Regions from separate parts of the Cellulomonas sp. T2.31MG-18 genome, predicted to be linked through region 2. Evidence: predicted binding sites of a transcription regulator. Region 2 holds the regulator's gene; the other holds the start of a gene.
The links. Region 2 encodes HspR, which represses chaperone genes until heat shock. Its sites were predicted from a motif close to AAGTTGAGTCNNNNNGACTCAACTT; they were not measured.
Positions count from the first base shown of each region.

Region 1: the regulator HspR is predicted to act here: its motif matches at 2,826-2,850, upstream of clpB (ATP-dependent chaperone ClpB).

Region 1 covers NZ_CAXWGW010000001.1:515,844-531,176, forward strand. Annotated here, with positions in the region: gene ACFQTY_RS02365 (VOC family protein) at 1-50, opposite strand, end outside; gene ACFQTY_RS02370 (cation diffusion facilitator family transporter) at 113-1,069, shown strand; gene ACFQTY_RS02375 (alpha/beta hydrolase) at 996-2,045, opposite strand; gene ACFQTY_RS02380 (histidine phosphatase family protein) at 2,059-2,697, opposite strand; gene clpB (ATP-dependent chaperone ClpB) at 2,911-5,526, shown strand; gene ACFQTY_RS02390 (UdgX family uracil-DNA binding protein) at 5,546-6,184, shown strand; gene ACFQTY_RS02395 (heme-degrading domain-containing protein) at 6,274-6,795, shown strand; gene ACFQTY_RS02400 (glycoside hydrolase family 3 C-terminal domain-containing protein) at 6,833-9,106, opposite strand; gene ACFQTY_RS02405 (DUF4190 domain-containing protein) at 9,248-10,396, opposite strand; gene ACFQTY_RS02410 (exodeoxyribonuclease III) at 10,527-11,318, opposite strand; gene ACFQTY_RS02415 (aldo/keto reductase) at 11,377-12,312, opposite strand; gene glpK (glycerol kinase GlpK) at 12,500-14,020, opposite strand; gene ACFQTY_RS02425 (MIP/aquaporin family protein) at 14,068-14,838, opposite strand; gene ACFQTY_RS02430 (glycerol-3-phosphate dehydrogenase/oxidase) at 14,880-15,333, opposite strand, start outside.
Region 2 covers NZ_CAXWGW010000002.1:12,410-27,742, forward strand. Annotated here, with positions in the region: gene ACFQTY_RS07900 (ABC transporter ATP-binding protein) at 1-104, opposite strand, end outside; gene ACFQTY_RS07905 (ABC transporter permease) at 101-1,258, opposite strand; partial or broken gene ACFQTY_RS07910 (AAA family ATPase) at 1,473-1,757, shown strand; gene ACFQTY_RS07915 (MBL fold metallo-hydrolase) at 1,927-2,583, shown strand; gene ACFQTY_RS07920 (zinc-dependent alcohol dehydrogenase family protein) at 2,624-3,643, shown strand; gene ACFQTY_RS07925 (cupin domain-containing protein) at 3,719-4,117, shown strand; gene dnaK (molecular chaperone DnaK) at 4,301-6,178, shown strand; gene ACFQTY_RS07935 (nucleotide exchange factor GrpE) at 6,178-6,843, shown strand; gene ACFQTY_RS07940 (DnaJ C-terminal domain-containing protein) at 6,902-7,885, shown strand; gene ACFQTY_RS07945 (heat shock protein transcriptional repressor HspR) at 7,923-8,357, shown strand; gene ACFQTY_RS07950 (hypothetical protein) at 8,569-8,991, shown strand; gene ACFQTY_RS07955 (AAA family ATPase) at 9,347-11,236, shown strand; gene nrdH (glutaredoxin-like protein NrdH) at 11,680-11,925, shown strand; gene nrdI (class Ib ribonucleoside-diphosphate reductase assembly flavoprotein NrdI) at 12,124-12,540, shown strand; gene nrdE (class 1b ribonucleoside-diphosphate reductase subunit alpha) at 12,510-14,657, shown strand; gene nrdF (class 1b ribonucleoside-diphosphate reductase subunit beta) at 14,695-15,333, shown strand, end outside.

The DNA of each region.
Region 1 (15,333 bases), on a different contig from region 2:
TCCGCCCAGCACGCGGTACCGGGTGACCAGGGCACCTGCTGCGTCGTCATGCCGCCATCACATCACCGCCGCCGCACGCGCGACACCGGAGAGGCTGTGCTAACCAGGGGGCATGACGCACGAGGTGGCCCGCGAGTCCCGCGCCGGCGGCGAGTCCCTGACCACCGTGATCGTGGCGCTGGGGGCCAACCTGCTCATCGCGCTGGCCAAGTCGGTCGCCGCGGTGGTCACGGGAGCGGCGTCGATGCTCGCCGAGGCCGCGCACTCGTGGGCGGACACGGGCAACGAGGTGTTCCTGCTGATCGCGCACCGCAAGGCGGACCGGCCACCGGACGCCACGCATCCGCTCGGCTACGGCCGCGAGGTGTACGTGTGGTCGCTGTTCGCCGCGATCGGCCTGTTCGCCGTCGGGGCCGGTGTCTCGGTGACCCACGGCGTGCAGGAGCTGATGCACCCGGAACCGGCCGCCTCGTTCACGGTCGCCTACGTCGTGCTGGCCATCTCGTTCGTGCTCGAGGGCGCCTCGTTCGCGCAGGCCTGGCGGCAGCTGCGCGGGCAGGCCGCGAAACGGCAGCGGACGCTGCGCGAGCACGTGCTGCGCACCTCCGACCCGACGGTGCGGGCGGTGTTCTTCGAAGACTCCGCGGCGCTGGTCGGCATCGTGATCGCGGCGGCCGGCATCCTGGGGCACCAGCTGACCGGGTCGGTGGTGCCGGACGCGGTCGGCTCGATCCTGATCGGGCTCCTGCTGGGCGTCGTCGCCGTGGTGCTGATCGAGCGCAACCGGGACTTCCTGGTGGGCGAGACGGCGGACCCGCAGGTGCACCGCATGGTGCTGCAGGCGCTGCTCGAACGGCCCGAGGTGGCGCGGGTCACCTCGCTGCGCCTCGAGGTGATGGGCGCCGGGCAGGTGCTCGTCGTCGGCGCCGTGGACCTGGTGGGCGACGAGCCGGAGGAGCAGGCGTCGCACGCGCTCGCGCGGCTCGAGGCGTCGCTCAGGCAGCGGCCGGCGGTGGTGGGGGCGGTGCTGTCGCTGTCGGAGCCGGACGAGCCGTCCCTGCTGCCGTAGCGGGAGCCGGGGGCGTCGCGTCGGGCAGCCGCGCCGCGAGGAAGTCGGTCACCTCGCGCAGGTACTGCTCACGGGCCGGCGCGGGGGACAGCGCGAGGTCGTGCGCGCCGCCCGGGACGGTCACGAGGGTGACGTCGTCGCCGAGCAGCGGGGCGCGAGCGGCGATCTGCTCGACGTCGAGCACCGAGTCCGTGGTCACCAGCTCGTCGTGCCAGCCCTTGTTCGGCCCGCTGCGGTCGGAGCGGAGCACCAGCACCGGCACGTCGACGTGCAGGCCGCGCGCCACCCGGGCGTGCCCCCGGCGGACGGTGCGGATGAAGCCGGCCGTGACCGGGAAGTCCGAGTTCTTCCACGCCAGGTCGTAGTCCCACTCTCCGCCCGTGGCGGAGTGCAGGGCCTTGCCGTACTCCGGGTCCAGACGGGCGACCACGGCCGTCGGCGCGACGCGGCCGACGACGTCGAGCACCGGCGTCAGCAGGTGCTGCTGCGCCCAGCTGCCGCGCAGGTCCAGCCACGGGCTGTTCAGCACGAGGGCGTCGATCAGCCCGAGCCCGCGACGCGCGTCCGCCCAGAGCGCCGCGATCAGCCCGCCTGTCGAGTGGCCCAGCAGCACCAGCCGCTCGTACCGGGGGCGCAGCAGCCGGACGGCGGTGTCGATCTCCTCCGAGTACAGGCCCAGGTCGGTGACGTCGTCCGGCGGACGGCCGGGGCGGATGGAACGGCCGTAGTCCCGCAGGTCCAGGGCGTACAGGTCGTACCCGTGCTCGGCGAGCGCCGCGGCGACGTGGGGGTGGAAGAAGTAGTCGACGAACCCGTGCACGTACAGCACCGCGCGGCGTCGCGGCGGCTCGTCCCGGTGCACCAGCGTGGCCACCGGCGGGATGCCGGTGCGCGCGGTGACGCCGTCGGGTCGCAGCTGCAGCGTGCGGGCCACCCAGGGCACGCCGAGAACGTCGCTGACCTCGTCGTCCGCCATGCGCCGGATCCTGCTACACCGCCTGCGGCAGCGCATCCTCCCGGGCCGGTACCGGCCGCGCGGCCACCATGCCCTGGCCGGCGACGTCCAGCCCGATGCTCAGCACGCGGGTCGAGCCGTCGGGGTGCACCTCGACCTGGGACACCGACGCGTTCGGCAGCGCCACGAGTCCCTCGGGGTGGATGGTCGACAGCCACGCGCCCAGCGCCAGCCCGTGCCCGACCACCAGCACGTCCCCGTCCGGGTGCCGGTCGGCGATCAGCGAGAAGGCCCGGCGGGTGCGCGCCATGAAGTCGGCGGCGTGCTCGCCCTTCGGCAGGCCGGGGTGCGTGCCGTCGAGCACCTGCGGGACCAGCTCGGTCCACGGCAGCACCGCCTCGAGGTCCCGCTCGGGGTGCCGCTCGAAGGTGCCGAAGTCGTACTCGCGCAGGTCCGCGTCGGTGCGCAGCCGCAGGTCCGGGTGGTGCCGCAGGATCTCCACGGCGGTCGACACCGCGCGTCCCGACGGCGAGGAGTACGCCGCGAGGAACGGGACGTCCGCGAGGTGGCGGGCCGTGGTGCGCACCCCCTCGCGGCCGACGCGGGTGAGCGGGGAGTCGCAGCTGCCCTGCAGCAGCCGGCGTGCGTTGAAGTGGGTCTGCCCGTGTCGCACGAGCGTCAGAGTGAGGGTCATCGTCGCCCTTTCGTCGTTGTCGTCGCCCTCGACGCTAGACCCGGTTCATGGACGCTCGGCGACGCGCCGGTGATCGCCGGGCGAACATCGGCGGCCACTGGCGCACAGAGTTGAGCGGAATACACTCAACTTCGGCTCCGTTGCCCAAGGCAGCAGCAGACGACATCCGGCAACGCCCAGGGAGGCGCATCCGTGGACGCGAAGTTCACCACCAAGGCACAGGAGGCGCTCGGCGCCGCCATCCAGCACGCGACCGCCGCGGGCAACCCGCAGCTCGAGCCGGCGCACGTCCTGTCGGCACTCCTCGAGCAGGAGGGCGGCGTGGCCAACGGCCTGCTCGACGCCGTCGGCGCCGACCGTGCGACGCTCGGCCGCCAGGTCCGCGCGATGCTGGTCAAGCTGCCCGCCAGCAGCGGCGCCTCGGTGTCCCAGCCGTCGGCCTCCCGCCAGACGGTGACCGCGCTGGACGCCGCCGAGAAGGAGGCCCGCGCCCTCGGGGACGACTACGTGTCCACCGAGCACCTGCTGATCGGCCTCGCTACCGGGCAGTCCGGGATCGCCGAGGCGCTCACGGCCGTCGGTGCCTCCCGCGACGCCCTGGTCGCGGCCCTGCCGACCGTCCGCGGCAACGCCCGCGTCACCACTCCGAACCCGGAGGGCACGTTCAAGGCCCTCGAGCAGTACGGCGTCGACCTGACGCAGCAGGCGCGCGACGGCAAGCTCGACCCGGTGATCGGTCGCGACGCCGAGATCCGCCGCGTGATCCAGGTGCTGTCCCGCCGCACCAAGAACAACCCGGTACTGATCGGCGAGCCGGGCGTCGGCAAGACAGCGGTCGTCGAGGGTCTCGCCCAGCGCATCGTCGCCGGTGACGTGCCGGAGTCGCTGCGCGGCAAGCGCCTCGTCTCCCTGGACCTCGCGTCCATGGTCGCCGGCGCCAAGTACCGCGGCGAGTTCGAGGAGCGGCTCAAGGCGGTGCTCGCCGAGATCACCGGTGCCGAGGGCGAGATCGTCACGTTCATCGACGAGCTGCACACCGTGGTCGGCGCGGGCGCCGGCGGCGAGGGCGCGATGGACGCCGGCAACATGCTCAAGCCGATGCTGGCCCGCGGGGAGCTGCGCCTGGTGGGCGCGACGACGCTCGACGAGTACCGCGAGCGCATCGAGAAGGACCCGGCCCTCGAGCGCCGCTTCCAGCAGGTGTTCGTCGGCGAGCCGTCGGTCGAGGACACCATCGCGATCCTGCGCGGCCTCAAGGAGCGGTACGAGGCGCACCACAAGGTGACCATCTCCGACGCCGCCCTTGTCGCCGCCGCCACGCTGTCCGACCGGTACATCTCCGGGCGCCAGCTGCCCGACAAGGCGATCGACCTGGTGGACGAGGCGGCGAGCCGGCTGCGGATGGAGCTCGACTCCAGCCCCATCGAGATCGACGCGCTGCAGCGCGCCGTCACCCGCCTGGAGATGGAGGAGGTCGTCCTCTCGGAGGCCGACGACCCCGCCTCCCGCGACCGCCTCGACAAGCTGCGCGCCGACCTGGCCGACCGCCGCGAGGAGCTCGCGTCGCTGACCGCCCGGTGGGAGAAGGAGAAGGCCGGTCACAACCGGGTCGGCGACCTGCGCGCCCGCCTGGACCAGCTGCGTGCCGACTCCGAGCGCGCGCAGCGCGAGGGTGACCTGGCCACCGCCGGCCGCCTGATGTACGGCGAGATCCCGGCGGTGGAGAAGGAGATCGCCGCCGCCGAGTCGTCGGAGGAGGGTGTCGACGAGGACCTCGCCGGCAGCACCCCGATGATCGCCGAGAAGGTCGGTCCCGACGAGGTCGCCGAGGTGGTGGCCGCCTGGACCGGCATCCCCGCCGGCCGGCTGCTGGAGGGGGAGACCGCCAAGCTGCTGCGCATGGAGGAGGTGCTCGGCGAGCGGCTGATCGGCCAGAAGAAGGCCGTCGCCACCGTCTCCGACGCCGTCCGTCGGGCCCGCGCCGGCATCTCCGACCCCGACCGCCCCACCGGCTCGTTCCTGTTCCTGGGCCCCACCGGCGTCGGCAAGACGGAGCTGGCCAAGGCGCTCGCGGACTTCCTGTTCGACGACGAGCGCGCCATGGTCCGCATCGACATGAGCGAGTACTCCGAGAAGCACTCGGTCGCCCGCCTGGTCGGTGCCCCTCCCGGGTACGTCGGCTACGAGGAGGGCGGCCAGCTGACCGAGGCGGTGCGGCGCCGTCCCTACGCGGTGGTGCTGCTCGACGAGGTGGAGAAGGCGCACCCCGAGGTGTTCGACATCCTGCTGCAGGTGCTGGACGACGGTCGGCTGACCGACGGCCAGGGCCGCACGGTCGACTTCCGCAACGTGATCCTGGTGCTGACGTCGAACCTCGGTTCCCAGTTCCTCGCGGACCCGATGCTGTCCGACGACGCCCGGCGCGAGGGTGTGATGACGGCGGTGCGCTCGGCGTTCAAGCCGGAGTTCCTCAACCGGCTGGACGACATCGTGCTGTTCGACGCCCTGTCGATCGACGAGATCGGGCAGATCGTCGAGCTGCAGGTCGCCGCGCTGGCCCGTCGGCTGGCCGACCGCCGGCTGACGCTCGACGTCACCCCCGCCGCCCGCGAGTGGCTGGCGCTCGAGGGGTACGACCCCGCCTACGGTGCCCGGCCGCTGCGCCGGCTGGTGCAGAAGGAGATCGGGGACCGGCTGGCCCGGTCGCTGCTCGCCGGCCAGGTGCACGACGGCGACACGGTGGTGGTCGACCGCGACGACGCCGGCACCCTGTCGGTGACCACCGGCTCACCGAGCGTGCTGGCCTGACGGCGGCGATGCTGACCGGGTGACCCGGCAGCCGGAGCGACCCGGCGCGCAGCAGTGGGTGCCGCCCGAGGGCGACGTCTCCGCGCTGCGCGCCGCGGCGCCGGGCTGCCGCGGCTGCGAGCTGTGGGCACCGGCCACGCAGGTGGTGTTCTCCTCCGGTGACCCGGCCGCGCCCCTGGTGCTGGTCGGCGAGCAGCCGGGGGACAAGGAGGACCGCGAGGGCGCGCCCTTCGTCGGCCCCGCCGGACGGCTGCTCGACGAGGCGCTGGAGGCGGCCGGGACCTCGCGCTCGGAGGTGTACCTGACCAATGCGGTGAAGCACTTCCGGTTCGAGGAGCGCGGTCCACGGCGCATCCACAAGACACCCGCGGTGGGCCACATCCGGGCGTGCCTGCCGTGGCTGACCGCCGAGCTGGCCGCGGTCGAGCCGCGGGTGGTCGTCGCGCTCGGCGGCACCGCCACGCAGGCGGTGCTCGGCCGGGACGAGTCCGTGACGTCGTTGCGTGGCCGGCTGCTCGAGCCGCCCGACGCGCCGCTGCGGACGCTGGTCACCGTGCACCCGTCGTCGGTGCTGCGCGTGCGCGGGAGCGCCGAGCGGGCTGCCGCGCTGGACGGCCTGGTCGCGGACCTGCGGGTCGCGGTCGCCGCCGTCCGCTGAGGAGTCCGTACCCACGGACGGCCGGCTCTGAACCGCGAGGTGCCCATCCGGCCGGCCGGAGGCCATGCCGTTCGGGGTACCGTCGCGGCGTGACCGACGACGCCGCCCAGTCCGCCGCCCAGGCGACCCCCGTCAAGTTCTCCGACCCCGCGCTGCTGGCCGAGCTCGAGGCGCAGGAGCAGCGCCTGGTGCTGCCGCACCTGACGTACGACGACGCCGCGCGGATCGGCGCCACCGTCGCGGTGCTGGCCGAGCAGCGGCAGCTGCCGGTGGTGGTGCGGGTCGAGGTGGACACCCCGGACGGGCCGCACACCGTGTTCCAGCGGGCGTTCCCCGGCTCGTCCACCACCAACGACTGGTGGATCGGCGCCAAGGCGAAGGTGGTGCGCCACTACGGCCACTCGTCGTTCGCGGTGGGCACCCGCTACCGCGTCGACGGCACGACGTTCGAGGAGTCGTCCGGTCTGGACGAGACCTACAAGGCCCACGGCGGCTGCTTCCCGCTGCGCGTCGACGGGCAGCTGGTCGGCGTCGTCGCCGTGTCGGGGCTGCCGCAGCAGGACGACCATGCGCTCGTCGTCGAAGGCCTCACGGTCTACCTCGCCGGCTGACGCCGACCCCGCAGGCTGACCTGCCGCCCGCCTGGCGCTAGGAGGCGGGCACCGCCGCCGTCACGTCGCGGACCAGGGCGTTGACCTCGTCGGGACCGAAGCCCGCCGCCATGCCGAAGTCGACGGCTACCCGCAGCGGCACCTGCGCCAGCTCCGCCGACCAGTGGGCGGCCAGCTCGGTGACCCCGCCGGCCGCGAGCACCGCCCGCAGCGCGGGACCGCCGGCGGGGTCCGCCAACCACTCCGCGACAGTGGACATGGCGGTCAGCGGCGGCCAGATCGGCTCGCCGACCACCTCGACCTCCACGGAACCGCGCAGGTCCCGCGACGAGGCGCCGACCTCGACGACGAACGTGCCGCCCTCCACCACCCACCGGCGCAGGTCGGGGTGCCAGTAGGACAGGTCGCGCGCCGTCAGCGTCAGGCTCACCACCTGCGACTCGCCGGGCGCCAGCCAGACCTTGCGGAACGCCCGCAGCTCACGCACGGGCCGCTGCACGGACGCCTCCGGGTCGCCCACGTACACCTGGACCACCTCGGCACCGTCCCGCGTGCCGGTGTTGGTCACCCGGACGCTGACGTCCACGGTGGCGGCCGCACCCTCGCCGTGCACCTGGGCCGCGACCTCGTCGTACGCGAACGTCGTGTACGTCAGCCCGTGCCCGAAGGGGTAGGCCACCTCCAGGTCACGCGCGTCGTACCAGCGGTAGCCCACCAGCACGCCCTCGCCGTACCGGACGTGCCCTCCCTCACCGGGGAAGCTGCCGAACGCCGGGGTGTCCACCAGCCGGTGCGGGATCGTCTCGGTCAGCCGGCCCTCGGGGGAGCGGTGGCCCAGCAGCACGTCCGCAACCGCCGAGCCGCCGGCCTGCCCGGACAGCCACGTCTCGAGGATCGCCGGCGCGAGCTCGCGCCATGGCGACACGTTGACCGCGCTGCCGTTGGACAGCACCACCACGATCCTGGGGTTGACCTGCGCGATCGCGGCGAGCGTGCGCACCTGGTTGTCGGGCAGGCCCCACCGCGGCCGGTCGTACCCCTCGGACTCGTCGGCGGCCGGCAGGCCCAGGAACACGAGCACGACGGACGCGTCGCGTGCCGCCGCCACGGCGTCGGTGCGGAGCACCTCGTCGTGCTCGTCGTCACCCGCCAGGGAGAAGCCCGGGGCGAACGGCAGCTCCGTCCCCGTGGCCGCGCGGAGCGCCGTCAGCGCGTCGTCGACGCGGGTCGCGCGCACCTGCGACGACCCCGCGCCCTGGTAGCGCGGGGTGCGGGCGAACTCGCCCACGACGACGGCACCGCGGGCCGCGTCCGCCTCGAGCGGGAGCAGCGGTGCACCGCCCACGCGCTCGTTGCGCAGCAGCACCGAACCGGCGGCCGCCGCCTCGCGGGCCAGCTCGTGGTGGGCGTCGAGGTCGGCGGTGCCGGGGTCGGCGACGGCCGGCTGCGCCCGGTCCACCAGCTGCAGCACGCGGCGGACGGAGCGGTCCAGCACCTGCTCGTCCAGCCGGCCATCGATCACGGCCGACACCACGTCGAGGTCGGGGCGCGCTCCGACGCCGGGCATCTGCAGGTCCAGGCCGGCGGTCAGGGCCGCCACACGGTCGTGCACCGCACCCCAGTCCGACACGACCAGCCCGTCGAACCCCCACTCGTCCCGCAGCACCTGGGTCAGCAGCCACGGGTGCTGCGAGGCGTACGTGCCGTTGATGCGGTTGTACGAGCACATCACGGTCCACGGCTTCGCCTGCGTGACGATCCGCTCGAACGCCGGCAGGTAGATCTCGCGCAGCGTCCGCTCGTCGACGTCGGCGGAGACCCGCATGCGATCGGTCTCCTGGTTGTTCGCCGCGAAGTGCTTCAGGGACGTGCCGACGCCCTGGCTCTGCACCCCCTCGACCAGTGCTGCGCCGAGCGCCCCCGCGACCAACGGGTCCTCGGACACGTACTCGAAGTTGCGCCCGCACAGCGGGGTGCGCTTGATGTTCACGCCGGGGCCCAGCAGGACGGAGACGCCGTTCGCCCTGGTCTCGCGGCCCAGCGCCGCCCCGACGCGCTGCAGCAGCTCGGGGTCCCACGTGGAGCCGAGGGCGGCCGCCGTCGGGAAGCAGGTGGCCGGAACCGACTCGCCGAGCTCCGCCGAGCCGCCCTCCGCCACCTGCTTGCGCAGGCCGTGCGGCCCGTCCGCCACCATGACGGCCGGCAGCTCCAGCCGCTCGACGGCCTTGGTGTGCCAGAAGTCCGCACCGGACGTCAGCCCGGCCTTCTCCTGGAGGGTCAGTGCTGCGAGCACACGGTCGACGTCGACCATCGGTGCAACCTTCCTGTGGCGGCGGTGCGGTCAGGCTATCGCCGCGGTCTGACGGGCGAACGTGCGGCCGGTCGGGCCGGCACTGTGGACGGGCAGGGTGGACCGGCGGTGCGGGGCGGCCGGTGGGACCGGCGCGGTGGGTCAGAGGTTGGAGCTCTGCACCCCGAAGCCCTGCGTGGCCGAGCCCGTCACGGTGGAGTCCGTGCCCCACAGGCAGTAGGCGGACGTCTCGCCGGCGTCCCACTGGTCCGGGTGCGGCGCCCAGACGTCCGACCAGTCGTCCGCGCCGAGCAGCGCGGAGTTCGCCGCCAGCACGTCGTCCTCGCAGGCCGACTGGGCCTTGTCCAGCTCGGCGCCGGGCTCCTTGGTGCTGTTCACCGGCCGCTCGGCGAGCGTGTACACCGACACCACCTCGAGGTTGTGCGGTGCGGTGCAGGGGACCGGGACGGCGTCGGCCAGCGACCAGGAGCTGGTGTCGCCCTGCAGGCACTCGCCGGGCGTCAGGCCCTGCACCAGTCGGTACTCCGGCAGCGTGGTGCCGGACGCCGAGCCGCTGTGCACCGGCCCCGACGACGTCCGGGACGACGACGCCGAGTCGTCGAGCCCGCCGCTGCTCCCCAGCACGGCGATCAGCACGATGAACCCGATGATCAGCAGTGTCCCGAAGGCCCCGACCACCACCGCGGCGATGGCGAGGCCACGCCCCTCGAGCTGGCGACGCTTGGTGCGCACCATGCCGGCGATGCCGAGTCCCAGGCCGACCGGGAACGTGAGACCGAACAGGAACCCGCTCAGCGCGACGACGAGTGCCGCGATGGACATCGGGTCCGTCTTGGGGGTGTCCCAGCCGCCCGCCGGGGCGTACGGCTGCCCCGTGGGGTAGCCGTACGGACCGTACGTCGGGACCTGCCCCGGTGGCCCGTACGCCGGCTGCTGCCCGTAGACCGCCTGCTGCCCATACGCCGGCTGCTGCCCGTACGCCGGCTGCTGCCCGTACGCCGGCTGCTGCCCGTAGACCGCCTGCTGCCCGTACACCGGCGCCGGACCGTACGAAGCCGCCGGCCCGTACGGCTGCGCCGCTCCGTACGGCTCCTGCCCGTGCACCGGCTGCTGCCCCGGCTGTCCCTGCCCCGGCTGTGTCTGCCCCGACACCGGTGCCTCGCCGTACGGGTTCGGCTGGGCGTACATCGGGGCCGGGGCGCTGCCACCACCCTCGGGCTGCGGGATGGGTGCGGCGTACGGGTCGGGCTGCTGCGCAGAGTCCGCTGCGGCACCCGGGTCCTGACTCATGGGCCGCAACGTAGCGCAGCGCTCCCACACGTATGCCCTGGTCGGCGGGCGATCTGTGCCGGGGGACACACCCGCCCGACCCCGCCCGACCTGCAGCCCGCACCCGTCGCCACGCGCGCGGCCTCCGCCGTCAGTCGGCGATCGTCAGCACCACCGGTACGTGGTCGGACGGCGCCTTGCCCTTGCGCTCGTTCCGCTCGATGACCACGTCGGTGACCTCCGCCGCGAGGGCCGGTGAGGCGTACGTCAGGTCGATGCGCATGCCCTCGTTCCGGGGGAACCGCAGCTGCTGGTAGTCCCAGTACGTGTAGGTGTGCTCGGCGGGGACGTGCTGCCGCGACACCTCGGTGTACCCGGCGGCCGCGATCGCCTCGAACGCCTCCCGCTCGGCCGGCGTGACGTGCGTCCGGCCCGCGAAGAAGCCGATGTCCCAGACGTCGGTGTCCAGCGGGGCGATGTTCCAGTCGCCGACCATGGCGATCCGGGCCGCGGGGTCGGCGTGCAGCCACCCGCCGGCGGCCTCCCGCAGGCGCTCCAGCCACTCGAGCTTGTAGGTGAAGTGCGGGTCGCCGACGTCGCGACCGTTAGGCACGTACAGGCTCCACACGCGCACCCCGCCGCAGGTCGCGCCCACGGCTCGCGCCTCGACGGCCCCGGGGTCGCCCCACGTCGGCTGGCCGGGGAAACCGTGCTCCACGTCGGCCACGCCGACCTTCGACGCGATGGCGACGCCGTTCCACTGGCTGAACCCGCTGGTGACCACCTCGTACCCGAGGGCCTCGAAGCCCTCCCGCGGGAACGACTCGTCCTTGACCTTGGTCTCCTGCATCGCCAGCACGTCGACGCCGGTGCGTTCGAGGTAGGCGAGCACCCGGTCCACGCGGGCACGGATCGAGTTGACGTTCCAGGTGGCCAGGCGCATGGACGGCACGGTACCTGCGACCGGTGACAGCCTGACCGTCCGCCCGCGGTCGTGGGGGTCAGCGCGAGGCGGCGTCCAGCGCAGCGACCTCGTCGGCCGCCAGCTCGAGGGTGGTGGAGGCCAGCAGGTCCGGCAGCTGGTCGAGGCTCCGGGCGCTCGCGATGGGCGCCACGACCGTCGGCCGCCGGCGCAGCCACGCCAGCGCCACGGTCGCGTCGGACACGCCGTGCGCCGCCGCGACCTCGTCCAGCACGGGGAGCACCGCGGCGCCGCGGCCCTCGAGGTACTGCGCCGCCCGGCTGGCACGCGGACCGCTCGGCGAGCCGTCGGCGCGGTACTTGCCGGTGAGGAACCCGGACGCCAGCGCGTAGTACGGGAACACGCCCAGGCCGTACGTCTCGGCACGGGCCTGCAGCCCGTCCTCGAACCCGCGCTCGACCAGGTTGTACTCCGGCTGCAGCGCGACCGGCCGGTGCAGGTTCTCCCGCTCGGTGACGGCCAGCCACTCGTCGATCCGGTCGGGGGTGTAGTTGGAGATGCCGAGGTAGCGCACCAGCCCCTCGTCCACCAGGGCGGACAGCGCCCCGAGGGAGTCGGCCAGCGGCACCGACGGGTCGTCGAAGTGGGCGTAGTACAGGTCGATGTGGTCGGTGCCCAGCCGCTGCAGCGACGCGTGCACCGCACCGCGGATCGTGTCCGGTGCCAGGCCCAGGAAGTCCGGGTGCCGCGAGACCTTCGTCGCCACCACCACGTCGTCCCGGCGGCCGCGGCGGGCCAGCCACCGGCCGATGATCGTCTCGCTCTCGCCGCCGGTGTGGCCCGGCACCCAGTGGGAGTACCCGTCGGCGGTGTCCACCATCGACCCGCCCGCGTCGACGAACGCGTCGAGCACGTCGAGGCTCGTCGCCTCGTCGGCCGTCCACCCGAAGACGTTGCCCCCCAGGGCCAGCGGAAGAACCGCGAGGTCCGAGTGGCCCACCTGCACTGTCGTCATCACGCCGCGCATCGTAAGCACGGCCACCGACGCGCCCACCTGCCGAGCCGACGTGAGGCCGGACACCCGAGCGGGCGGGTGGCCCGTCGGGCGGGCGACGCCCGGCGCCCGTCGCCACGCACGACGAGGGGCCGCGACGCCGGTTTCTCCACCCGTCGTCGCGACCCCCGGCCGCACTACCGTGCGATCAGCGCACGTCCTCGTCCACCCAGTCGAACGACTTGGTGACGGCCTTCTTCCACAACCGGTACTGGCGGTCACGCTCGGCGTCGTCCATCGACGGCGTCCAGCGCTTGTCCTCGGCCCAGTTGTCGATGACGTCCTGCTCGCCGTTCCAGAACCCGACGGCGATGCCGGCCGCGTAGGCCGCGCCGAGCGCCGTGGTCTCGGCCACCTTCGGCCGGATCACGGGCACGCCGAGGATGTCGGCCTGGAACTGCATGAGGGCCTCGTTGGCCACCATGCCGCCGTCGACCTTCAGCTCGGTCAGGTCCACGCCGGAGTCGGCGTTCATCGCGTCGAGCACCTCACGGGTCTGGAAGGCGGTGGCCTCCAGGGCGGCGCGTGCGATGTGCCCCTTGGTGACGTACCGCGTCAGGCCGACGAGGACGCCGCGGGCGTCGCCGCGCCAGTACGGCGCGAACAGGCCCGAGAACGCCGGGACGAAGTACGCCCCGCCGTTGTCCTCGACCGTCTCGGCCAGCTGCTCGACCTCGGGCGCGCTCTGGATGAACCCGAGGTTGTCCCGCAGCCACTGGATCAGCGAGCCGGTGACGGCGATGGAGCCCTCGAGCGCGTAGACCGTCGGCTGCTCGCCGATCTTGTAGCAGACCGTCGTCAGCAGGCCGTTCTTCGACGGGATGGGCGACGTGCCGGTGTTCAGCAGCATGAAGTTGCCGGTGCCGTAGGTGTTCTTCGCGTTCCCGACCTCGAAGCACGCCTGGCCGAACGTCGCCGCCTGCTGGTCGCCGAGGATGCCCGAGATCGGCACGCCCGGGACCAGACCGCCCTTGCGACCGTGCCCGTACACCTCGGACGAGCTGCGGATCTGCGGCAGCATCGACAGCGGGATGCCCATCTCGCCGGCGATCTCCTCGTTCCACGTCAGCGTGTCGAGGTTCATCAGCATGGTGCGCGAGGCGTTGGTCGGGTCGGTGACGTGGATGCCGCCGTCGACCCCGCCGGTCATGTTCCACAGGACCCACGAGTCGGTGTTGCCGAACGCGAGCTTGCCGGCCTCGGCCTTCTCCCGGGCACCCTCGACGTTGTCGAGGATCCAGCGGATCTTCGGGCCCGAGAAGTAGGTCGCCAGGGGCAGACCGACGCGGGCCTTGTACCGGTCCGCACCGCCGCCGAGGGCGCCGAGGTCGTCGGCGATCTTCTGCGTGCGGGTGTCCTGCCAGACGATCGCGTTGTAGACGGGCTCGCCGGTCTCGCGGTCCCACACCACGGTGGTCTCGCGCTGGTTGGTGATGCCGACCGCGGCGAGGTCGTCGTAGTTCAGGCTCGCCTTGCCGAGTGCCTGGCCGACCACCTCACGCGTGTTGTCCCAGATCTCCTTCGGGTTGTGCTCCACCCAGCCCGGCTTCGGGAAGATCTGCTCGTGCTCCTTCTGGCCGACCGAGACCACCGTTCCCGCGTGGTCGAAGATCATCGCGCGGGTGCTCGTGGTGCCCTGGTCGATCGCCATCACGTACTTGTCAGCCATGGTGCCTCCTCGTCGAGGGTCGTTCAGGACGTGCTGTCAGTGGGTGGTCAGCCGACGAACCAGTGACCGGTCAGGCCGGCGAGCACGCCGCCGACGATGGGGCCGAAGACCGGCACCCAGGAGTACGCCCAGTCGCTGGAGCCCTTGCCGCGGATCGGGAGCACGAAGTGCGCGATGCGCGGGCCGAGGTCACGGGCGGGGTTGATGGCGTACCCGGTGGGGCCACCGAGGGAGAGGCCGATGCCGAGCACGATGAGCGACACGGCGAGCGGGCCGATCTGGGCCGGCGTCTTGCCGGACACCAGCACCCAGAACACCAGGACGAAGGTGCCCAGGACCTCGGTGACGAAGTTCCAGAAGTAGGAGCGGATCGCCGGGCCGGTGGAGAAGACGCCCAGCTTGGTGGCCGGGTCGGCGTCCTCGTCGAAGTGCTTCTTGTAGGCGAGGTACACCAGCACGGCGCCGATGAAGGCGCCGAGCAGCTCGGCGACGATGAACAGCAGGGCGTTCGTCGCGGTCATGTCGATGCCGGGGGCCAGCGTCTTGGCGCCCGACGCCCAGACGCCCAGCACCACGGCGGGGTTCAGGTAGCCGCCCGACTTGAAGGCGACGTACACGCCGGCCATGACGGCGATGCACCATCCGAAGGTGATGACGATCCACCCGCCGTTGAAACCCTTGTTCCTGGGCAAGATCACATTGGCAACCACGCCGCCACCGAGAAGGATCAGCATTCCGGTGCCGAGCACCTCCGAGATGAAGGCTTGCCCGATCGTGTAGTTCACGTGGACCTCTTTCGTCGACGTCGTTGTCTGCATCGCCCGCGACATCGGTCGCGGGGGTCCTGAGGGGGCAGCCGTCAGGCGTGCCCCGTGGTGCCGGCCGACCCGGGGCCGACCGAGCCGGTGCCGGTCCCGGGCGTCGCGACGCCCTCGAGCGGCTGCATCGGCGACAGGTCCGGCACCTGCAGCCGGACGCGCTCGGCCGAGGCGTCGTCGGGCTGCTCGGCGGCCTCGTGCTCCGCCTTGGCCCGGGCCTTGTACGCCTCGATCTCCTTCTCGCGGGTCGCAGCGTCCCAGCCGAGCTCGGCCGCCAGCAGGTCGGCGATCTGGTCGAGCGCGCCGACGCCCTTGTCCGCCTGCTCGTAGTTGAGCCGCGTGCGGTGCATCATCACGTCGTCCAGGTGCAGCGCGCCCTCGTGCGTCGCCGCGTAGACGATCTCCGCACCGATGTACGCCGGGGCGCCGTGCAGCGGCTGCGCCAGCTCGGGACGGGCGTCCACCAGGTCGATCAGCTCGCCGAGCAGCGAGCCG
Region 2 (15,333 bases):
CGGTCGCCGTCGCCGAGCTCGAGGCTGACGCCGGACATCACCAGGCCGGTGCGGGACGTGTCGGCGGCGCCGGCCGCCGGGGTGGGGACGGTGGACGTGGTCATCGCTGGCCTCCGAGCGCGGTGAGGGGGTCGATCCGGGCGATGCGGAGCACGGCCAGTCCGGCGCCGACCAGCCCGAGGGTGATCATCAGCACGGCCGCTCCGGCGACGGGCGCGGCCTCCAGGGCGAACGGCACGCCGTCCGGGATCAGGGCGCCGAGGCCCAGCCCGATGCCGGCACCGACGGCGGTGAACGTCACCAGCAGCGCGGCGGCCTGCGTCAGCCCGTCGCGCAGCAGGAACCCGGTGGGGGCGCCGACGGCGCGCAGCACCGCCAGCTCGTGCTGCCGCTGCACCGTCCACACGGTGAAGAACGCCCCGATCACCAGGGCGGCGATCACGTAGAGGAAGGCGGTGATCATGCTGATGGTCGTCGTCTCGGCGGTGTAGCCGGGGGAGCTGGCGAAGGTCGCCTGCAGCGAGCGGGTGGTGGTGTCGGCCGCCTGGTCGCCGGCTGCGACGTCGATGCCTGACGTGGCCAGCGTGGACCCGGTGTCGCTGCGCAGCGCGACCACGCTGGCCGTGTCCAGCGCATCCGCCGCGATCGCATCGGCCGTCGGGGCGCCCGCCGCCGACCGGCCCGAGGCGATGTACTGCCACGTCCGCAGCGGCAGGTAGCCGACGTCCACGTGCCCGAAGGTGTCCTGCTGCGCGGTGAACCCGACCACCCGCAGCGTGGTCCCCACGCGGTCCAGGGTCAGCACGTCCCCGGCGCGGACGCCCGTCTTGCGGGCAGTGGCCGAGAGGACCACGTCACCGGGCTGGGTCAGCGCGGGCCGGCCGTCCACCGTCGGCGCCAGGAACGAGTCGGGTGCGACGCCGAACAACGTCAGGTCCACCGGCGTGGCGTCGGCCTTGCGCGTGTTGACGATGGACACGCCCAGCAGCTGCGCGTCGGCGACGTGCGGCCGGCCCGCCCACGCAGCGCGCTGCTTCTCGTCGACCACCGACTGCGAGAACGCGTTGTCCGTCTTGGTGCCGGCCGAGAACGCCATGGCGGTCGCCGGCAGGTTCTTCAGCCCGGAGACGCCGTCGTTCACCAGGCCGCTGGACAGACCGGACAGCATCACGGTGAGCAGCGCGAGCAGCCCGATCACCAGGCCGACCAGGAGGAAGCGGCTGCGTTGGAAGGCCAGTGCGCGCAGAGCGAGGAACATCGGGCTCCTTGACGACGGGGACGAGCGGACAACATGTCGACAACGTGTCGACATGTTGTCAACAGTACGTCGGCAAGGAAGGAGTGCCAAACCTAGCCTTGTCGGACCTCCGGCCGGAGGGCGGCGCCGGTCGACAGTCAGCTGGGCGGGCCGCGGGCCGCCCTGGACCGGGTCGGCGCGCGAGAGTGTGGCCATGGCATCGGGAGGGGATCGCATGCACACCGGAGCACAGGCGTCCGGTGGGCGGGTGGGGGTGGTGCTGACGTGCGGGCCGGCCGGCTCCGGCAAGACGACGCACGCCCGCAGGCTCGAGGAGTCGGGCTACGTGCGCCTCTCGTTCGACGAGGAGGCCTGGCGGCTGGGCCACCGGGAGCACCCGTTGCCCGCGGCGGCCGCCGCCCAGGTCCACGCGGTGCTCCAGGACCGGCTGGTCCGCCTGGTCGGGGAGGGCCGGGACGTCGTCGTCGACACGTCGTTCTGGTCCCGCGCGTCCCGCGACGTCTACCGCGCGCCTACCTCGACGGTTTCGAGGTGCCGACGGCGGAGGAGGGGCCGCTCGTCGTCATCCGGCCTGACTGACGGCTGCCGCACCCTCCGCTGCAGCTGCGCCGCGACCGACCGACAATGGCCGGCGGCGCACACCACAGGGCGCAATGAAGGGGAGAGCGATGTCCACCACCATCAGCAAGCACGGCCACGCCTGCATCCGCCTCGAGAAGGACGGCCACGTGCTGGTCCTCGACCCGGGTGCGTTCAGCGACCCCGCTGCGCTCGACGGCGCCGGCGCGGTGCTGGTCACCCACGAGCACGTCGACCACGTGGTGCCGGACAGGCTGACGGCGGCGCTCGCGGCCGCACCCGACCTGCAGGTGTGGGCCCCCGGCGTGGTGGTGGACCAGCTGGTCGCCGCCGGTGCACCGGCCGACCGCCTGCACGCCGTCACCGAGGGCGATACGTTCACCGCGGCGGGGTTCGCGGTCGAGGCCGTGGGCAACCGGCACGCGGTGATCCACCCGTCCATCCCGGTGGTCGCCAACGCGGCGTACCTGATCGACGGCGTCGTGCTGCACCCGGGCGACTCGTTCACCCCGCCGCCCGCCGGCGTGCACGTCGAGGTGCTGCTGCTGCCGGTGAGCGCACCGTGGATGAAGCTCAGCGAGGCCGCCGACTACCTGCAGGCCGTCGCGCCGCGCGTCGCCGTGCCGATCCACGACGCGATCCTCAGCGACGCCGGCCTCGGCCTCGTCGACCGCGTGATCCCGCAGGTCACCGGAGGGGTCGCGGAGTACCGCCGCCTCGGTGCCGGCGACACGCTCACGGTCTGACGCGGCACCGAAGAGCACCCGAGAGAGAGGCTTCATCAGCATGCGCGCTGTCGTCATGTACGCCCCCGGCGACGTCCGGGTCGACGAGACGGAGCGGCCGACGATCGTCGAGCCGACCGACGCGATCATCAAGCTCGCGGCCACCTGCATCTGCGGGTCGGACCTGTGGCCCTACCGCGGCATCGACAAGGTGGACCACCAGGCGATGGGCCACGAGTACGTCGGCACGGTGGAGGAGGTGGGCTCCGCCGTCACCGACGTCAAGGTCGGGGACTTCGTCGTCGGCTCGTTCTTCTCCTCGGACAACACCTGCGAGATCTGCAGGTCCGGCTACCAGACGTACTGCGTGCACCGCGGTCCGGGTGCCGTGCCAGGCGCGCAGGCCGACTACGCGCGGATCCCGAACGCGGACGGCACCCTGGTCGCCACCCCGGGCCAGCCGGCGCCTGAGCTGATCCCCTCGCTGCTCGCCGCGTCGGATGTGCTCGGCACCGGCTGGTTCGCGGCGGTCGCTGCCGAGGTCGGGCCGGGCAAGACCGTGGCCGTGGTCGGTGACGGGGCCGTCGGCCTGCTCGGGGTGCTGGCCGCCAGGCAGCTGGGGGCCGAGCGCATCATCGCGATGTCCCGGCACGCCGACCGGCAGGCGCTGGCCCGGCGGTTCGGCGCCACCGACATCGTCGAGGAGCGCGGCGACGCCGGTGTGGCGCGGATCAACGAGCTCACGGGCGGCCTCGGTGCGCACTCCACGATCGAGGCGGTCGGCACCCAGGAGTCGATGATGCAGGCGATCCGCGCGACCAGGGCCGGCGGCCACGTCGGCTACGTCGGGGTGTCCCACGACGTGTCGCTGCCGGGCCAGGAGCTGTTCAGGTCCGGCGTGCACCTGCACGGCGGCCCGGCGCCGGTGCGCCGGTTCCTGCCCGAGCTGATCCAGCTCATCTGGGACCGCAGCATCGACCCGGGCGCGGTGTTCGACCTCACGCTGCCGATCGAGGAGGCGGCCGAGGGGTACCGCGCGATGGACGAGCGGCGCGCGATCAAGGTGCTTCTCACCGTCTGACGACGCACTGTCTGACGACCTCACCGCCTGACGACCGCACCGTCTGACGACCCGCGACACGGAAGGACGAGACGCATGAGGTTCACCCGAAGCGGCGGCGCGACCGCCCCCGGCCCCGCCGACTGGTTCACCGGCACCGTCTTCATGGAGGGGATCCGCAACCCCGACGAGCAGTCCGCCGTCGGGGCGACGCACGTCCGGTTCGCGCCGGGCGCGCGGACCGCCTGGCACCGCCACCCCAAGGGTCAGACGCTCTACGTCACCGACGGCATCGGCTACGTCGGCACCCGCGACGGCCAGGTGCAGGAGATCCGGCCGGGCGACGTGGTGTACGTCGAGCCGGGCGAGGAGCACTGGCACGGGGCGACGCCGGACCGGTTCATGGCGCACGTCGCGATCCAGGAGGCCGACGGCGACGGGCAGGTCGTCACGTGGCTCGAGCACGTGAGCGACGAGGAGTACCGCCGGGACTGATCCGTTCCGTCCGACCGGGAACACAGCAGGCTCGTCGAGAGTTGAGCCCATCAGACTCAAGTCCGCCCGGCCGAGCTTGCACGACGGGAGCGGCCGCCGCAGACTTGAGCCGGTTCGACTCAAGACTTCGGCTCCATCACGGCATCCCGGCAGCATCCGGCACGGCAAGGAAGGCACACAGACATGGCACGAGCAGTCGGCATCGACCTCGGCACCACCAACTCGGTGGTCGCGACGCTGGAAGGCGGCGAGCCCACGGTCATCGCCAACGCGGAGGGGTCGCGCACGACGCCGTCCGTCGTGGCGTTCTCCAAGACCGGTGAGGTGCTGGTGGGCGAGATCGCCAAGCGCCAGGCCGTCACCAACGTCGACCGCACCATCACCTCCGTCAAGCGCCACATGGGCACCGACTGGAGCGTGGCGATCGACGACAAGAAGTACACGCCGCAGGAGATCAGCGCCCGCATCCTGGGCAAGCTCAAGCGCGACGCCGAGGCGTACCTGGGCGAGCCGGTGACCGACGCGGTCATCACCGTCCCCGCGTACTTCAACGACGCCCAGCGCCAGGCCACCAAGGACGCCGGCACCATCGCCGGCCTCAACGTCCTGCGCATCATCAACGAGCCCACCGCGGCCGCCCTGGCCTACGGCCTCGAGCGCGGCAAGGAGGACGAGCTGATCCTCGTGTTCGACCTGGGCGGTGGCACGTTCGACGTGTCCCTGCTGGAGGTCGGCAAGGACGACGACGGCTTCTCGACGATCGAGGTCCGCGCGACCTCCGGCGACAACCACCTCGGTGGTGACGACTGGGACAACCGGATCGTGCAGCACCTGGTCACCGAGGTGAAGAACACCACCGGCGTCGACCTGTCCAAGGACAAGATCGCGCTGCAGCGCCTCCGCGAGGCCTCCGAGCAGGCCAAGAAGGAGCTGTCGTCCGCGACCAGCACCAACATCTCGCTGCAGTACCTCTCGATGAGCGAGAACGGCCCGGTGCACCTGGACACCAAGCTGACCCGCGCGCAGTTCCAGCAGATGACGCAGGACCTGCTGGACCGCACCCGCAAGCCGTTCAACGACGTCATCCGCGACGCCGGCATCAAGGTGGGCGACATCGACCACGTGGTGCTGGTCGGCGGCTCGACCCGCATGCCCGCGGTCACCGAGGTGGTCACCGAGCTGACCGGCGGCAAGGAGCCCAACAAGGGCGTCAACCCGGACGAGGTCGTGGCCGTCGGCGCCGCGCTGCAGGCCGGTGTGATCAAGGGCGACCGCAAGGACGTCCTGCTGATCGACGTCACCCCGCTGTCCCTCGGCATCGAGACCAAGGGCGGGGTGATGACCAAGCTGATCGAGCGGAACACGGCCATCCCCACCAAGCGGTCGGAGATCTTCTCCACGGCGGAGGACAACCAGCCGTCGGTGCTGATCCAGGTGTTCCAGGGCGAGCGCGAGTTCGCCCGGGACAACAAGCCGCTGGGCACCTTCGAGCTGACCGGCATCGCGCCGGCCCCGCGCGGCATCCCGCAGATCGAGGTGACCTTCGACATCGACGCGAACGGCATCGTGCACGTGTCCGCCAAGGACCGCGGCACGGGCAAGGAGCAGTCGATGACGATCACCGGCGGCTCGGCCCTCCCCAAGGAGGACATCGACCGCATGGTGAAGGACGCCGAGGCGCACGCCGCCGAGGACAAGAAGCGCCGCGAGGAGGCCGAGACCCGCAACTCCGCCGAGCAGCTCGCCTACTCCACGGAGAAGCTGCTCAAGGACAACGCGGACAAGCTGTCCGACGACGTGAAGTCCGAGGTCGAGAAGTCGATCGCGGACGTCCGTACCGCGCTCGAGGGCTCCGACCTCGACGCCGTGAAGACGGCGCACTCCGCGCTGCTGGCCGCCGGCCAGAAGATCGGTGAGGCGGTCTACGCCAACCAGGGCGCTGCCGAGTCCGGCTCGGCGGGCGCGGGTGCCGGTGCGGGCGCAGGCTCGACCGGTTCCGCGGCCTCCGACGAGGACGTGGTGGACGCCGAGATCGTCGACGACGAGGACACCACCAAGTGATGGCTCCTGCTGACGGCACCTCGTCGGGGTCGGGCACGCCCGGCCCCGACGAGGGCGCCCCCCGGTTCACCGACAAGCGCCGGATCGACCCGGAGACGTTCGAGGTGCGCCAGCCCGGCGCGTCCGCCGACACGGGCAAGACGCCCGACGAGGCCGTGCTCGACGCCGCCGCCCAGGCGGTCGCCGACGCGGACCACCAGCTGGCCGCCGAGACCCTCGAGGAGGCGGAGCGGCTGGCCGCCGAGCGGCTCGACGAGCTGCAGCGCACCCAGGCCGACTACTACAACCTGGACCAGCGCTACTCGGCGTACGTCAAGCGGTCCAAGGCCGAGGTGCTGGCCGCCCACGGGCAGGGGGTCGCGGCCCTCGCCGAGGCGCTGATCCCCGTGCTGGACGACGTCGAGCTGGCCCGCCAGCACGGCGACCTCACCGGCCCGTTCGCCTCGATCGCCGAGAAGCTGGAGTCGACCCTGCAGCGGTTCGGCATCGAGCGGTACGGCGAGGCCGGCGAGACGTTCGACCCGAACGTCCACGAGGCGCTGATGCACGCGCACTCGGCCGAGGTCTCCGAGCCCACCGTGCAGATGGTGCTCCAGCCGGGCTACCGCACGGCCGACCGGGTGCTGCGCGCGGCGCGCGTGGCCGTGGTGGACCCGGAGGCCTGACAATCCTGCTGCGCACCGGCAGTCACGCACGCGCGACGACGACGAGGAGGGAGGCACCGTGACCGGCCAGGACTGGCTCGAGAAGGACTTCTACGCCGTGCTCGGTGTCCCCAAGGACGCCGACGCCGCGACCATCAAGAAGGCCTACCGCAAGCTCGCGCGGCAGCTGCACCCGGACCACAACCCGGGGGACGCCACCGCAGAGGCCAAGTTCAAGGACATCGGCGAGGCGTACGCCGTCCTCTCGGACACCGAGCAGCGTCAGCAGTACGACCAGCTGCGCGCGATGGCCGGCGGTGCCCGGTTCACCGCGCCCGGCGGTGCCCGTGGCGGCGCCGCCGGGTTCGAGGATCTGTTCGGCGGCATGTTCGGCGCCGGCGGTCAGGGCGGCACCCGCGTCCGCTACTCCACCGGCGGTGGTGGCGGTTTCGAGGACATCCTCGGCGGGCTCTTCGGCGGCGGCGGTGGTGGGTTCACCCAGCAGCGCGGGCCGCAGCCGGGCATCGACCTGACGGCTACCACCACGCTGCCGTTCCGCACGGCAGCCGAGGGCTCGACGGTGTCGCTGTCCGTCGAGGGCCGCACGGTCACCGCCCGCATCCCGGCCGGCGTCCGCGACGGTCAGAAGATCCGGCTGCGCGGCAAGGGCCGACCGGGGGAGCGCGGCGCCGAGCCGGGCGACCTGGTCATCACCGTCTCGGTGACGCCGCACCCGGTGTTCTCCGCGGAGGGTGACAACCTTCGCGTAACCGTGCCGGTCTCGTTCGACGAGGCGGCGCTGGGCGCGACGGTCGAGGTGCCGACGCTCGACGGCTCCACCGTCCGGGTCAAGGTGCCCGCCGGGACGCCGTCGGGCCGCACCCTGCGCGTCAAGGGCAAGGGCATCCACACCGCCAAGGCGACCGGCGACCTGCTGGTCACCGTGCAGGTGGCGGTGCCACAACGGCTGTCCGGTGCCGCGAAGGAGGCCGTCGAGGCCTTCGCCAAGGCGACGGCGGACCAGGACGTGCGGGCCGACCTGATGGCTCAGGCGCGAACGTAGGCCCGGACGCGGGCGGGGACGTGAGGAGGTGAGGGGTGTGGACGACGACGCCAAGGTGTTCGTGATCTCCGTCGCGGCGCGGCTGGCCGGCATGCACCCCCAGACCCTGCGCCAGTACGACCGCCTGGGCCTGGTCCAGCCGGGCCGCACCACCGGCCGCGGCCGCCGCTACTCCCGCCGGGACATCACGATGCTGCGCGAGGTGCAGCGGCTCTCGCACGACGAGGGCGTCAACCTGGCCGGCATCAAGCGCATCCTCGAGCTCGAGGAGGAGCTGGAGGCCTCGCGCCGGCAGGTCGAGTTCCTCCGCACCCTGCTGAACCCGGGCCGCCGCATCTTCACCGCCGACCCCACGGGCAACGTGGTCGCCGACCGCCGCCCCCCGTTCACCACGGAGGCCGAGCCCCGCCGCACCCCCCGCTGGGTCCCGCGCCAGCTCCTCGCCGGCCCCAGCTCCACCCGCCGCAGCTAGCCCGGAGGCGCCGCCGGGCGGCAGCCGGGTGAACGACCCGCGTTCCCACCCGGGAAGCCGGTGCGGCGCAGTACGGTCCGCGCAACCGGTGCGACGCGAGGAGGGCTCGACCGTGCCCGCCTCTCCCGAACCACGCGACGAGGATCTCGCCGACGAGCTCCGCCAGGTGCAGCGAGGGCTTCACCGCAGAGTCCGCTGGGCGCTCCCGGTCATGTTGCTGATGCTGCTCGCCGTGCTCGCGTTCGTGATCAGCCTGAGCGTCACCGGGCCCTCGCCCCGGCTGGCGCAGCTGCAGAAGGAGCCGGTCCTCGTCGCGCCGATCCCCGCCGTCGAGCTCGGACGTCAGACCCGCCAGTCGCAGTTCGGCATAGACAACGCCTCGGCCCACGTCCTCGTCGCTTACCAGGTCGACGTCCCGCCGGAGGCCGCCCTCGCGGCCTGGCGCGCCGCCTACGGGCAGCGCTACGGGCTGCACGACGCGTCGACCCTCACGACCCTCACAGGCTCGACGCTGCAGGTCAACGTGCGAGTCGCCGCTTCGGACCACCTGGAGGGCACGGGGAGCGCTGGAACGTTCGGGGCCCCGGCGCCCGGAAGCACGGTCGTCACGGTCGAGGTCTCCGGCAACAGCTGATCTCGCCCCGCCGGCACGGCGAGGGCGCCGGCGCTGGCAGCTCAGAGCCGTGCCGAGCGACGCCACGCGTACCGCACGAGTCGGATGCTCCCTGTCGGCTGTACGCCTGATGTACGTGCACCAGGCGTACAGCACGAAAAGGGGGGCGGCCCCGCGCCCGGGGCACGCCGCTGCCGCACGCGTCCGGTGAGGGGTGCGTCTGCGCGCCGGCACTCGTGGCGGTCGGAGCCTTCGCTCGAGCTCACCGCAGGTCTTGTCCGAGTTGTCGGATTCCTGGACCGGTTCGACCATGGTGGTTCGCCACCCCGTCGTCGTCGCACGCCCATCGAGGTGCGGCTCGAGGAAAGGGCCCACCGTGTCCGAGACCCTGCCCGTGACCGTGCCCGTGACCGCCTCCGAGGCCGTGCCCGTACCGGTGCCCGGTCGGCCCGCACTGCACGACGTCGCGCTGGACCGAGAGCGGATGCGGCGCCGGCGCCTGCTCCGGCTGACCGTCGCACTGGCCGCCGTGGAGCTGTGGGTGGTGCTCCGGTCGCTGGCCGGCGCCCCGGTGCTGCCGCCGCTGCCGCACCTCGACCCGCTGGTGATGGTGCCGGTGCTGTTCTTCGTCGCGCTGATCCTCATGCTGGTCGGCACGCAGGTGGGCGCCAGCCGCTCGCCGCACGTCGTCTACCGCCCTGAGCAGGTGGACGTGACGCTGGACGACGTGATCGGAATCGACCCGATCATCGAGGACGTGCGCCGGTCCCTCGACCTGTTCTGGACGCACCGGCGGTTCGCCGACCAGATGGGCGGCACGCCGCGGCGCGGGCTGCTGTTCGAGGGCCCTCCGGGAACAGGCAAGACGATGACGGCCAAGGCGATGGCCGCCGAGGCCGGCGTGCCGTTCCTGTTCGTCTCGGCGACCAGCTTCCAGTCGATGTACTACGGCGCCACGGCGCGCAAGATCCGCTCGTACTTCCGGGCGCTGCGCAAGGCGGCTCGCACCGAGGGCGGCGCGATCGGGTTCATCGAGGAGATCGACGCGATCGCGATGCGCCGGGGTGGCCTGTTCGGGTCGGTGGCGACGGAGCAGTCCGGCACGCTGCCTGGCGTCGGCGGCGCCGTTCGCCACGCGATCATCAGCGAGGGCACCGGCGGCGTGGTCAACGAGCTGCTGGTGCAGATGCAGTCGTTCGACGAGCCGGTGGGCAGCGAGCGCCTGATGGGTCGGCTGCTCGACGCGGTGAACCTGCTGCTGCCGTCGGACCGGCGGCTGCGTCGTCGTCGGCCTCGTCGGGCGCCCATCCTGCTGATCGCCGCCACCAACCGCGCCGACTCGCTCGACCCGGCCCTGCTGCGCCCCGGTCGCTTCGACCGCCGGCTGACCTTCCCGACGCCCGACGCGCACGGCCGCCGCGCCCTCGTCGACCACTTCCTCGCCCGTCGGGCGCACGAGCCCGAGCTGGACGACCCGACGCTGCGGGACCGCGTCGCGGCCGCCACCAACGGCTGGACGCCGGTGATGGTGGAGCACCTGTTGGACGAGGCCCTGGTCAACGCCCTGCGCCGGGGTGCCGAGACGATGAGCTTCGTCGACGTGGAGCACGCGCGGATCACCGAGCTGGTGGGCATCGGCCACCCCGTGACGTACACGCCGGCCGAGCAGCAGCTGATCGCCACCCACGAGGCGGGGCACGCCGTCACCGCCTGGCTCGTGGCGCCACGTCGCAACCTCGAGGTGCTGACCATCGTCAAGCGCGGCGCCGCGCTCGGAATGCTGGCGCACGACGACTGCGAGGAGGTCTACACGCAGTCGCACGACGACCTTTCCGCACTGGTGCAGATCGCCATGGGCGGCTGGGTGGCGGAGGAGCTGTTCTTCGGCGGCACCACCACGGGGCCGGCCTCCGACCTGGCGGCCGCGACGCGCACCGCCGCCCAGATGGTCGGCGCCGCCGGCATGACGGGGTCGCTGGTCTCGCTGGCCGCCACCGGCAAGGACGTCGTGGAGGCGGTGCTGGCCGACTCCCGCGCGCGCGACCGGCTCGAGCAGGTGCTCGACGAGGCCCGCAGCACCGTCCGCCGGCTGCTGGCCGGAAACCGGGACCTGGTCGAGGCGCTGCGCGACGCGCTGCTGGTGCGCCACGAGCTGATCGGCGACCAGATCACGGACGTGCTCGAGGCGGCCCGCGCCGCCCGTGAGGGCGAGTCACCGGCCCCGCACGCCCAGCCGGCCGCTGCGGGGCACCTGCGCATCGCCTGACCCGCGGGACCGGCGGGTGAGTCCGGCACCGTCCCGTGGCTGGCCAGGGGATGGTGCTCGCCGATGTCGGTGTTGAGCCCTGTGGACGGCGTGTGGGCGGCTGCGCGGCCCCACGGGGGCCGCTGTGGACGGCGTGTGGACGACGCGCCGAGACCCTGGGGACGGCGGCTCGAGCGGGTCCCCCGTTCGCCGCGAACGCCCTGGCCAGGGCCCTGTGTCAGTGGTCCTCCATAGGGTTGCCTCACCATGCACAGGGTGAAAAACGACACGGCTGTAACACAAGCCCTTGTGGCTGGTGGCAAGCCCGACCACTAGGTGTAGTGTCGGCATCCGACGCACGGCGTACCGCTCCAGCGGGTCGCCCACCGACGTCGAGGCTCCCGGCAGCACGTGCCGGGAGCGACGAGACGAAGCAGAGCAGCAGGATCACTGGGGAGCCACGGATGACGATCACGGTCTACAGCAAGCCGTCGTGCGTGCAGTGCAGCGCCACCTACCGCGCCCTGGACAAGCTCGGCTACGACTACACGGTGGTCGACATCAGCGAGGACGCGGACGCCCGCGACTACGTGATGTCCCTCGGTCACCTGCAGGCCCCGGTCGTCATGGCCGGCGGCGAGCACTGGTCGGGCTACCGCCCGGACCGCATCAAGGCGCTCGCAGAGCGCATGGCGACCGCGGTCGCCTGACGAGGCTCGGCGAGCGCCGGCCCCGAGCCGGAGCGCTCGTCCGACGGACGCCCCGGGCCGGCGCCGGACCACACCGTGCCGGCCCGGAGGGCACCGTCCCCGCTGATCCGGGGACGCGCTGATCACAACTGGACCGCCGGGCATCCGTGTCCCCGGTGGCGGCGCGACCGCAGGTCGGAACCGGGGAGGGGGTGCGCCATGGGTTCGTTGGTGTACTTCTCGTCGGTCTCCGAGAACACCCGTCGGTTCGTCGACAAGGTGGGCCTCGCGGCGGAGCGCATCCCGTTGCGGCCCACCGACGGGTTCCTGCACGTGCAGGAGCCCTATGTGCTCGTCGTCCCCACCTACGGGGGCGGCAACGAGGGCGGGGCGGTGCCCCGCCAGGTGGTCAAGTTCCTCAACGACGAGGGCAACCGTGCGCTGATCCGCGGCGTCATCGCGGCCGGCAACACGAACTTCGGCTCGGCCTACTGCAAGGCGGGGAAGGTCGTCGCCACCAAGTGCGACGTCCCCTACCTGTACGGGTTCGAGCTCATGGGAACAGCAGAGGACGTGACTCGCGTCCGCGAAGGATTGGGGCGGTTTTGGCAGCGACGGCGACAGATTCCCGCGTGAGCGCGACGGGGCTGGACTACCACGCCCTGAACGCGATGCTCAACCTGTACGACGCGGACGGGAACATCCAGTTCGACAAGGACCGTGAGGCGGCTCGGGAGTACTTCCTGCAGCACGTCAACCAGAACACGGTGTTCTTCCACGACCTGGACGAGAAGCTCGACTACCTCGTCGAGAACAAGTACTACGACCCGGCGGTGCTGGCGAAGTACGACCGCGCCTTCCTCAAGACGCTGTTCGAGTATGCCTACTCCAAGAAGTTCCGCTTCTCGACGTTCCTCGGCGCGTTCAAGTACTACACGAGCTACACGCTGAAGACGTTCGACGGGAAGCGCTACCTGGAGCGGTTCGAGGACCGCGTGTGCATGGTCGCCCTCGCGCTGGCCGACGGCGACACCGACTTCGCGGTGTCCCTGGTCGACGAGATGGTCTCGGGCCGGTTCCAGCCGGCGACGCCGACGTTCCTCAATCTCGGCAAGGCGCAGCGAGGCGAGCCCGTCAGCTGCTTCCTGCTGCGCATCGAGGACAACATGGAGTCCATCGCGCGCGGCATCAACTCCGCCCTGCAGCTGTCCAAGCGCGGCGGCGGCGTGGCGCTGCTGCTGAGCAACATCCGCGAGCACGGCGCCCCCATCAAGCACATCGAGAACCAGAGCTCCGGCGTCATCCCCGTGATGAAGCTGCTCGAGGACTCGTTCAGCTACGCCAACCAGCTCGGTGCCCGCCAGGGTGCCGGCGCGGTGTACCTGCACGCGCACCACCCGGACATCTACCGGTTCCTGGACACCAAGCGGGAGAACGCGGACGAGAAGGTCCGCATCAAGACCCTCTCCCTGGGTGTCGTCATCCCGGACATCACGTTCGAGCTGGCCCGCAAGAACGAGCCGATGTACCTGTTCTCGCCGTACGACGTGGAGCGCGTGTACGGCGTGCCGTTCGCGGACATCGACGTGACCGAGAAGTACCACGAGATGGTCGACGACGCGCGGATCCGCAAGTCCAAGATCAGCGCCCGGGAGTTCTTCCAGCGCCTCGCGGAGATCCAGTTCGAGTCGGGCTACCCGTACATCGTGTTCGAGGACACGGTGAACAAGGCGAACCCGATCAAGGGCAAGATCACCATGTCCAACCTCTGCTCGGAGATCCTGCAGGTCTCCACGCCGTCGGAGTACAACGAGGACCTCTCGTACAAGACGGTGGGCAAGGACATCTCCTGCAACCTGGGCTCGCTGAATATCGCGCTGACCATGGACTCGCCGGACCTGGGCAAGACGGTGGAGACGGCGATCCGCGCGCTGACCGCGGTGTCCGACCAGACGGACATCGAGTCGGTGCCGTCGGTGAAGAAGGGCAACGCCGGCGGCCACGCCATCGGCCTGGGCCAGATGAACCTGCACGGCTACCTGGCGCGCGAGCGGATCTTCTACGGCTCCGACGAGGGTCTCGACTTCACCAACATCTACTTCTACACGGTGGCCTACCACGCGATCCGCGCGTCCAACCAGCTCGCGATCGAGCGGGGGAGCGCGTTCGAGGGGTTCGCCGACTCGAAGTACGCGTCCGGTGAGTACTTCACCAAGTACGTCGAGAAGGAGTGGGCGCCGCGCACCGAGCGGGTCGCCGCGCTCTTCGCGGACGCCGGCATCCACATCCCGACGCAGGACGACTGGCGGGCACTGGCCGCCTCGGTCGCCGAGCACGGTCTGTACAACCAGAACCTGCAGGCCGTCCCGCCCACCGGCTCGATCAGCTACATCAACCACTCGACCAGCTCGATCCACCCGATCGCCAGCAAGATCGAGATCCGCAAGGAAGGCAAGATCGGCCGCGTCTACTACCCGGCGCCGTTCATGACGAACGACAACCTGGAGTACTACCAGGACGCGTACGAGATCGGCCCCGAGAAGATCATCGACACCTACGCCGAGGCCACCCAGCACGTGGACCAGGGCCTGTCGCTGACGCTGTTCTTCAAGGACACGGCCACCACCCGCGACCTGAACAAGGCGCAGATCTACGCCTGGCGCAAGGGCATCAAGACGATCTACTACGTCCGTCTGCGCCAGCTGGCGCTCGAGGGCACCGAGGTGGACGGCTGCGTCAGCTGCATGCTGTGACGCAGACGCCCTTCACGACGAACGACGAGGAAGCACGATGACCCCCCCGAAGCTCAAGCTCATCGACCGCGTCCAGGCGATCAACTGGAACCGTCTCGAGGACGACAAGGACGCCGAGGTCTGGGACCGCCTGACCGGCAACTTCTGGCTGCCGGAGAAGGTCCCGGTGTCCAACGACATCCAGAGCTGGGCCACGCTCACCGAGGCCGAGAAGACGATGACCACCCGGGTGTTCACCGGCCTGACGCTGCTGGACACCATCCAGGGCACGGTCGGCGCCGTCAGCCTGATCCCCGACGCGCTGACCCCGCACGAGGAGGCCGTCTACACGAACATCGCGTTCATGGAGTCGGTGCACGCGAAGAGCTACTCGTCCATCTTCTCCACGCTGATCTCCACCCCGGAGATCGACGAGGCGTTCCGGTGGAGCGAGGAGAACGCGAACCTGCAGCGCAAGGCCGAGATCGTGCTGCAGTACTACCGGGGTGACGAGCCGCTGAAGCGGAAGGTCGCGAGCACCATGCTCGAGTCGTTCCTCTTCTACTCGGGCTTCTACGCCCCGATGTACTGGGCGTCCCGCGCCAAGCTGACCAACACGGCCGACCTGATCCGCCTGATCATCCGTGACGAGGCGGTGCACGGGTACTACATCGGCTACAAGTACCAGAAGGGCCTC